Regions from separate parts of the Serratia entomophila genome, predicted to be linked through region 1. Evidence: predicted binding sites of a transcription regulator. Region 1 holds the regulator's gene; each other region holds the start of a gene.
What was found. Region 1 encodes LexA, which represses DNA repair genes until DNA is damaged. Its sites were predicted from a motif close to TNCTGTATGTACATACAGNA; they were not measured.
Positions count from the first base shown of each region.

Region 2: mutH (DNA mismatch repair endonuclease MutH) is a predicted target of LexA. The motif match lies at 1,262-1,281, and genes of this name have one in related genera.
Region 3: KHA73_RS10785 (metal-dependent hydrolase) is a predicted target of LexA. The motif match lies at 876-895, and genes of this name have one in related genera.
Region 4: dinB (DNA polymerase IV) is a predicted target of LexA. The motif match lies at 1,221-1,240, and genes of this name have one in related genera.

Region 1 is NZ_CP082787.1:4,487,998-4,490,200, reverse strand. Features, by position in the region: gene plsB (glycerol-3-phosphate 1-O-acyltransferase PlsB) at 1-227, opposite strand, end outside; gene KHA73_RS21580 (diacylglycerol kinase) at 377-745, shown strand; gene lexA (transcriptional repressor LexA) at 847-1,455, shown strand; gene dinF (MATE family efflux transporter DinF) at 1,607-2,203, shown strand, end outside.
Region 2 is NZ_CP082787.1:3,967,826-3,970,028, forward strand. Features, by position in the region: gene ptsP (phosphoenolpyruvate--protein phosphotransferase) at 1-77, opposite strand, end outside; gene rppH (RNA pyrophosphohydrolase) at 90-617, opposite strand; gene mutH (DNA mismatch repair endonuclease MutH) at 1,314-2,000, shown strand; gene KHA73_RS19210 (TerC family protein) at 2,101-2,203, shown strand, end outside.
Region 3 is NZ_CP082787.1:2,196,736-2,198,938, reverse strand. Features, by position in the region: gene kduD (2-dehydro-3-deoxy-D-gluconate 5-dehydrogenase KduD) at 1-702, shown strand, start outside; gene KHA73_RS10785 (metal-dependent hydrolase) at 918-1,466, shown strand; gene KHA73_RS10780 (L-cystine transporter) at 1,649-2,203, shown strand, end outside.
Region 4 is NZ_CP082787.1:925,390-927,592, forward strand. Features, by position in the region: gene KHA73_RS04300 (putative T6SS immunity periplasmic lipoprotein) at 1-115, shown strand, start outside; gene KHA73_RS04305 (glycerophosphodiester phosphodiesterase family protein) at 183-1,079, opposite strand; gene dinB (DNA polymerase IV) at 1,256-2,203, shown strand, end outside.

The sequences.
Region 1 (2,203 bases):
CCGTCGATCTCCAGCGGGTTGAGGGGGTCGGGCAGATCCTGCGCCAGGCACTGGGTGCGCAGCGTCAGCAAATCCGCCTTGGAATTATAAGGCAAAACATACAAAATCGGCCGTGAGGGATCCAACCCTAACTCCGTCACCGGGTCTGAAGGGATAACCTTACTTCTTACCAACAATTTGAGTGGTAAATTCAATAATTTATAATAAATTTTACGCCAACCTGACATAACAACGTGAAGCCTCTTGTTAGCAATGCGCCGCAAGCATACCAGAAACCGGGTAGCAGATCTGTGGTGTTGGAAAACCGAGAGCCGATAGCGTTGACCGATCCGGGCTCTTTTTATTATGACTTACCTCTGAGAAAGGCACTGAAAACATGGCGAACCAAGCAACCGGCCTGACCCGTATTATTAAAGCCGCCGGCTACTCTTATAAAGGACTTTCTGCCGCCTGGCAGCACGAGGCGGCGTTCCGTCAGGAGCTGGTGGCGACCGTGCTGGCTATCATACTGGCGATTTGGCTGGATGTGGGTGCGATAGCGCGCATTTTATTGATCGGATCCGTAGCGCTGGTGATGATCGTCGAGATCCTGAACAGTGCGATCGAGGCGGTGGTAGACCGCGTCGGCAGCGAATACCATGAGCTGTCCGGCCGCGCCAAGGACATGGGGTCGGCGGCGGTGTCGCTGGCGATCCTGCTGGCGCTGTTCGTCTGGGGCTCGGTGCTGTGGCAGCACTTCGCCTGAGCGGAACGCTAATCCCTGATTTTTATTCATTCTTCGGTTCCCAATCCGAGCTTACCTGTATATACTCACAGCAAGACTGTATAAACAAACAGGGGGGCGGAATGAAAGCACTAACTACCAGACAGCAAGAGGTCTATGATCTGATTCGCGATCATATTTCGCAGACGGGCATGCCGCCGACGCGTGCCGAGATCGCCATGCGTCTGGGGTTCCGCTCGCCAAATGCCGCAGAAGAGCACCTGAAGGCGCTGGCGCGCAAAGGGGTGATCGAGATCGTTTCCGGCGCGTCACGCGGCATTCGCCTGCTGATGGAAGACGAAGAGGGTTTGCCGCTGATCGGCCGCGTGGCCGCCGGCGAACCGCTGCTGGCCCAGCAGCATATCGAAGGCCACTACAAGGTGGATCCTTCCCTGTTCAAACCGAACGCGGACTTCCTGCTGCGGGTCAACGGCATGTCGATGCGCGACATCGGCATTCTCGACGGCGATCTGCTGGCGGTGCACAAGACGCAAGACGTGCGCAACGGCCAGGTGGTGGTGGCGCGCATTGAAGACGAAGTCACGGTCAAACGCCTAAAAAAACACGGCAACGTCGTTGAACTGCTGCCGGAAAACAGCGAATTCCAACCGATCGTGGTCGATCTGCGCCAGCAGAATTTCACCATCGAAGGTTTGGCGGTTGGCGTGATCCGCAACGGCGACTGGATTTAACCGCCGCGCCCGAACGCTTGCGCCCTGATTTAAATCGCCCCAGCCTTGGGGCGATGTCATTTCTGATTCAATGTAATACCCAGGAAATTTCAAGACGTAGCCAACACGGCGGCAACTTGAACAGGAAGGGTATTCACGGGAACATTTCACCATGCGCCTGATTTCCGCCTTCACCAGCGACACCGATAAAGCCCTGTGGCGTCTTGCCCTGCCGATGATTTTTTCCAATATCACCGTGCCGCTGCTCGGGTTGGTGGATACCGCGGTGATCGGCCATCTCGATAGCCCAACCTATCTGGGCGGCGTGGCGATCGGCGCCATGGCCACCAGCTTCCTGTTTATGCTGCTGCTGTTCCTGCGCATGAGCACCACCGGCCTGGCCGCTCAGGCGCTGGGGGCGCAGAACCCGCAGGCGCTGGCGCGCGCCTTTATGCAGCCGCTGCTGTTGGCGGGGCTGGCCGGGTTGGCGATTGTGCTGTTGCGCCAGCCGCTGATTGATTTGGCGCTGGGGATCGTCGGCGGTAACGCCGAAGTCCTGCAGCAGGCGCGGCTGTTTCTCGAGATCCGCTGGCTGAGCGCCCCGGCGGCGTTGGCCAATATGGTGATCCTCGGCTGGCTGCTCGGCGTGCAATACGTGCGCGCGCCGGTGATCCTGCTGATCGTCGGCAACCTGCTGAACATCGCGCTGGATATCTGGCTGGTGATGGGGCTGGGCTGGAACGTACAGGGGGCGGCGACGGCGACCGCT
Region 2 (2,203 bases), 520 kb from region 1:
ACCAAAAGATCCAGCGCATCCGTCAGGCTGGCCGCCGCGGCCACCTTCTCAACAATTTCTCGCAAGCGCGTGAGCATAGTCTGCTTAACTTAACCTCTCTTCCTGCGGTAAGCGGGGGCTTGCCGCTGCGCTGCCTGCTCCTGCATTGGCATCACGGTCACGGCGAATTCTTTCATCACCCGGCGGTAGACATCACGTTTGAACGACACCACCTGGCGCACCGGATACCAAAAACTCACCCAGCGCCAGCCGTCAAACTCCGGCGTGCTGCTGCGTTGCATATTGATATCGGCGTCGTTGCACATTAACTGCAACAAAAACCATTTCTGCTTCTGGCCGATACATACCGGCTTTGTGTCCCAACGCACCAAACGTTTTGGCAATTTATAGCGCAACCAGTTGCGGGTTGAGGCCAGGATACGCACATCCTTTTTGCTCAGCCCCACTTCTTCGAACAGTTCACGGTACATCGCCTGTTCCGGGGTTTCGCCAGGGTTAATCCCACCTTGGGGAAACTGCCAGGAGTGCTGACCGTAACGGCGGGCCCACAGGACCTGCCCCTGACGATTGCAGATTACGATACCAACATTCGGGCGGTAGCCATCATCATCGATCACCGGACTACCTCGATAAGCTTAAATTCGCATAGATGTCCTGATTGTTTCACACAAGCTACAGGCGGTAAACCACTGCTTTGCAGCACTGGGGAACGGATAACATTGGGATAACTCACAGATATTGGCAAAGTTATAAACATGCACCCGGTTTTTTGGTCGGTTTTATTCACTTTTTCTGTGGATAGGTGTGTGAAGAACTCTAGGAATAAGCTGGTACAACTCTGTTAACCGTAAAACGGACATTAAATTAAATTTATAATTAATACTTAAAATACAAAAAGATAATATACAATCCAGGGTTATAAACAGGGCAAAAATGTGATCTACGCACGGTTAGGATCTTGCCCTGGCGAAAGATCCACCAACGCCGTTTTTATCCACAGATTATCCGAGCAAGTTACGCACAAAACGGACAAATTCGTAAAAAACCCCCCGCGTCAAGGCTGTAAATCGAACCAGTGATCGGCAAAAATTTGGGTTATCCCATAAATCTGTGGATAAATAGGTGTAAGATCCTGTTTATTGTCGGTGGCTTCAGGTGCACAAGCGCCGGCCTGAATTTTCTTATAGCCCGGCGGTAGGAAAAAAAGCATGTAAAATCATGCTACTATTCTTCTTTTCCCCAGGCTTACGCTGCCGTTATCGGCTGCGTGCAAATGCAGTACGTTTTTCAACCAAAACTGACAGGCTTGATTTATGGCGTTTTTATCCCCCTTGCCCCCACCGCCGGAAAATGAACGGCAGCTGTTCGAGCGCGCGCAGGCGCTGGCCGGTTTTAGCCTGGGCGAACTGGCGGCCCGCGCGCAGTTGCCGATCCCTAAAGATCTGAAACGCGATAAAGGCTGGGTTGGCATGCTGCTGGAGCAGTATCTCGGCGCGATGGCGGGCAGCAAGCCAGAACAGGATTTTCCTGAATTGGGCATCGAGCTGAAAACCATCCCGATCGACGCCGCCGGCAAGCCGCTGGAGACCACCTTCGTTTGCGTGGCGCCGCTCACCGGCAACAGCGGCGTCACCTGGGCCAGCAGCCATGTGCGCCATAAGCTGGCGCGGGTGTTGTGGATACCGGTGGAGGGCGAACGGCAAATCCCGCTGGCGCAGCGGCGTGTCGGCTCACCGCTGCTCTGGAGCCCCAACGCCGCCGAGGAAGAGATGCTGCGCCGCGATTGGGAGGAACTGATGGACCTGATTGTGCTTGGCCACGTAGAGCGCATCACCGCCCGCCACGGCGAAGTGCTGCAGCTGCGCCCCAAAGCGGCCAACAGTAAGGCGCTGACCGAAGCCATTGGCGAACAGGGCCAGCCGATACTGACCTTGCCGCGCGGCTTTTACCTGAAAAAGAGCTTTACCGGCGCACTGCTGGCCCGGCATTTCTTTATCTGAACCTGAACCCCTTCGTTTAGTCGGCGTTTAGGTAACTCTGTCAGCGCAGCGATAAACGGGTATAATTCACTCTTTGCATTTATTGAAGGTGTGCTGGGCAATGTTCGAATGGATTATGGATCCCAATGCCTGGTTAGCGTTAGGTACGCTGACCATTCTGGAGATCGTGCTGGGTATTGATAACATTATTTTCCTTTCCCTGG
Region 3 (2,203 bases), 2.3 Mb from region 1:
GGCCTGGGCCAGGGTATGGCGATCGGGCTGGCGCAGGCCGGCTGCGACATCATCGGCGTCAACCGCAGCCATCCGCAGCAGACCCTAGAAAAGGTCAATGCGCTCGGTCGCCGCTTCCTCAATTTACAGGCCGATCTGAGCAGCATTGAGGTCATCGCGCCGCTGCTGGAGCAGGCGGTCGGCGAATTCGGCCGCATCGATATACTGGTTAACAACGCCGGGATTATCCGTCGTGAAAACGCCATCGATTTCAGCGAAAAAGACTGGGACGATGTGATGAACCTGAACATCAAAACGCTGTTTTTTATGGCTCAGGCGGTGGCGCGCCAGTTTATTCGCCAGGGTGGCGGTGGCAAGATAATCAATATCGCTTCGATGTTGTCCTTCCAGGGCGGCATCCGGGTGCCGTCTTACACCGCCTCCAAAAGCGCGGTGACGGGCGTGACGCGCCTGCTGGCCAATGAGTGGGCGCGGCACGGCATCAACGTCAATGCCATTGCGCCCGGCTATATGGCTACCAACAACACGCAACAGCTGCGTGCCGACGAAGAACGCAATCAGGAAATACTCGAACGCATTCCCGCCGCGCGCTGGGGGTTGCCGCAGGACATGATGGGGCCAGTGGTATTTTTGGCGTCGCCCGCCTCAGATTACGTCAACGGTTATACGCTGGCGGTGGACGGCGGCTGGCTGGCGCGCTGAGCCATGTCTCTTCCCGCTATCGCTTCAGGCCCTGCATGCAGGGCCTTTTTTATGGCCGCAGCGCAAAAAACGCACCTCACCTCAGCGGATCGCGTAACAAGCTGTTGTAAAACCGGGGAAAATAAACAATTGGTTACAGGGTAACTGCTTCCGCTACTGTTAATTTTCCCATATACTGGATAAATTAACAGTTTACCAGCCGGAATAGCAACTGCATGACCGCGGAAGGACATCTCATATTCTCTGTCGCTTGCGCGATCTTCGCCAAGAAGGCCGAGGTGACGCCAGAACTGGCCACCGGCGACTGGTGGCACATCATTCCGGCCGCGCTGCTGACCTCGCTGCTGCCCGACATCGACCACCCCAAATCGGTGCTGGGCCAACGGCTGCGCTGGATCGCCATCCCTATCGCCCGCGCCTTCGGCCACCGCGGCTTCACCCACAGCCTGCTGGCGATCGCCGGCGGCATGGCGCTGTTTCAGTTGGACGTGCCTCGCAGCTGGCCCATTCCTCCCGACGTGCTGCACGCCATGATCATCGGCTACTTCAGCCACCTGCTGGCCGACATGCTCACCCCCGCCGGCGTGCCGCTGCTGTGGCCCTGCCGCTGGCGTTTCCGCCTGCCGCTGCTAAATTCTCAGAAAGGCAACCAGCTGGAGCGCGTCCTGTGTCTCTGCCTGGTGGCTTTTGCCATCTATTGGCAGGGCGGGTGCACCATCCCGGTGCAGTCGTATTTCGAGCAGATAAAAAATATCAAACTGTGATCGCGATCACTGGCCAATTAATCACCAGAAAGAATATTAATTAAACAAATATAAACAAAAAGCTATATCAAATTCCATTTGGATATAAGTAGGCCATTCACCAAACTGTTAGGATATTTACATCGCTACATGCAGGTCCGTAGCCATTTTTATATAAGAAAAGATTATTGGAGACATTGGGGATGAATCTTCCGCTCGTAATTAACGTGGTGGTCTTTGTCGCCCTCCTTTTGCTGTTGGCGCAAACCCGCCACAAGCAATGGAGCCTGGCGAAAAAAGTGCTGGTCGGTCTGGCGATGGGCGTGGTGTTCGGCCTGGCGCTGCAGCTGGTCTACGGCTCGGACAACCCGGTGCTGAAAGAGTCCATCAGCTGGTTCAACATCGTCGGCAACGGCTATGTGCAACTGCTGCAAATGATCGTCATGCCGTTGGTATTCGCCTCTATCCTGAGCGCGGTCGCCAAGCTGCATAACGCGTCGTCGCTGGGTAAAATCAGCTTTCTGACCATCGGTACCCTGCTGTTCACTACGCTTATCTCGGCGCTGGTGGGCGTGCTGGTGACCAACCTGTTCGGCCTGACCGCCGAAGGCCTGGTGCAAGGGGCGCAAGAAAGCGCACGGCTGACCGCTATCCAAACCAACTACGTTGGCAAACTGGCCGACCTGACCGTGCCGCAAATGGTGTTGTCGTTCATTCCGAAAAACCCATTTGCCGATCTGACCGGCGCCAGCCCGACC
Region 4 (2,203 bases), 1.4 Mb from region 1:
GCTGTTGTCGCGGGAGAAACGACGTAAAGGCATTGAACCTGCCGCCCGGCTATTTGGTGCTGGGTTTAGTGCGCACAATGAAAATGGCATCATCCAGGTGGTTCCTGCTCACTAACGGACGTTGAAAGTCGGGCAGGCATAAAGTGGGTTTGTCGAACCGCCTTATGCCGTTAGCCGATGGTTTATTTCGCCTTGCGGAAGCTTTTCGCCGCGGCCGGCGAGTTGACCATCACCCCATCGGCGCCCAGCGCCAGCGCCTGCTGGTACTCCTGCGGCGAATTGACGCCGAACAGAATGATGTGCGCCGGGCCTTGCGAACGGAAGCAGTCCATCGATTCCTTATCCCAGGTCAGAAACGCCCTGGAGCGCCCTTCGCCCAGGGTATATTTCTCCACCACCTCCACTTCGCGCTTCAGCTCCAGCCCGTACCAACGCGGCTGCTGGGCATCCGGCTTAACGTCGCACTGGTGCGCCATGGTGATATTGGCCAGCAGGCTGCGGGTTTGGTCGCGGTTCTCGAAGCGTTTGATCTGCGACGGCAGCGCCTGCAGGTAGTTGGCGTCGGTGGAGTAGACGCGGGTGCGGTTCAGGCTATCGGTATCCTGCAGCGTCGCCAGCAGCGCTTTGCCGAACTGCGCCGGGTCGGCGTCCGGCGATTTGATGTCCAGATAGAAGGTGACGCGCGGGAAGGCCTGCAGCACCTCGTCGAGCCGCGGAATGCCGATGCCCTGGCCGCGGAACGGATGAGCCTCGCCTTTGGCGAACGACCAGCCGGCGTCAGCCCTGGCCAACTGCTCGGCGGTGTAGGCGGAAACCGGCCCCTGCTGATTGGTCAAGGCCTTCAGATCCGAAGGGCGGTACAGCACGATGACGCCGTCTTTGGACTGCTGCAGGGTGATCCAGATGGCGTCGGCGCCGTTTTTCAGCGCGGTTTCAATGGCGATGCGGGTATTTTCCGGCGCGTCGGCGGTGCCGCCACGGTGGGCGATAATCGCCGGCGCATGGCCGGCAGCGGCGCCTGCGGCCAGCGAGCAGAGCGACAGCGCGGAGGCCAACAGCAAATGGGAAAACCTGATCATGCGGGATACCTTTATGAGGAAGCGAATGGCGAAGCTGCGGAAATCATACTATTGAAAAATTAAGCTTTTTTAACAACGCGGAAATATCTGCCGAAAACGGTGTTTTCCCCGAGCCAACCGAGCCTTGAGCTTTCGATAACTGGCTGTATACTTATACAGTGTTATTGGAGGGTGCGATGCGTAAAATCATTCATGTCGATATGGACTGCTTCTTCGCGGCGGTGGAAATGCGCGACGATCCCAGCCTGCGCGATATTCCGCTGGCGATTGGCGGCAGCGCCGATCGGCGCGGGGTGATCAGCACCGCCAACTACCCCGCGCGCCGCTACGGGGTACACAGCGCCATGTCGACGGCGATGGCGCTCAAACTGTGCCCGCATCTCACCCTGCTGCCGGGCCGCATGGCGGCCTACAAGGAAGCTTCGCTGCACATCCGCGAGATCTTCGCCCGCTACACCCCGCTGATCGAGCCGCTGTCATTGGATGAAGCCTATCTGGACGTGACCGACAGCCGCCAGTGCAACGGATCGGCAACCCTGATCGCCCAGGAAATCCGCCAGGCGATCGCCGACGAACTGAACCTCACCGCCTCGGCCGGCATTGCGCCGATCAAATTCCTCGCCAAGATCGCCTCCGAGCTGAACAAGCCGAACGGGCAGTATGTGATCACGCCGGCGCAGGTGCCGGCGTTTTTACAGCAGCTGCCGCTGAGCAAGATCCCCGGCGTCGGCAAGGTGACCGCCAAGCGGCTGGAAGAGGTGGGGTTAATCACCTGCGCCGACGTGCAGCAGTACGATCTGGCGCTGCTGCTCAAGCGCTTCGGCAAGTTTGGCCGGGTGCTGTGGGAACGCTGCCAGGGCATTGACCTGCGCGAGGTTTCCTCTGAGCGGTTGCGTAAGTCGGTAGGGGTGGAGCGCACGCTGGCGGAGGACATCCACGACTGGGAAGAGTGCGAGGCGCTGATTGTCGATAAACTCTACCCCGAACTGGAGCTGCGGCTGCGCAAGGTGAAGCCGGACCTGCATATCGCCCGCCAGGGAGTGAAGCTGAAGTTTCAGGATTTTCAGCAAACCACCCAGGAGCACGTTTTCCCGGTGCTGAATCGGCAGGATTTGCTGGAGGTG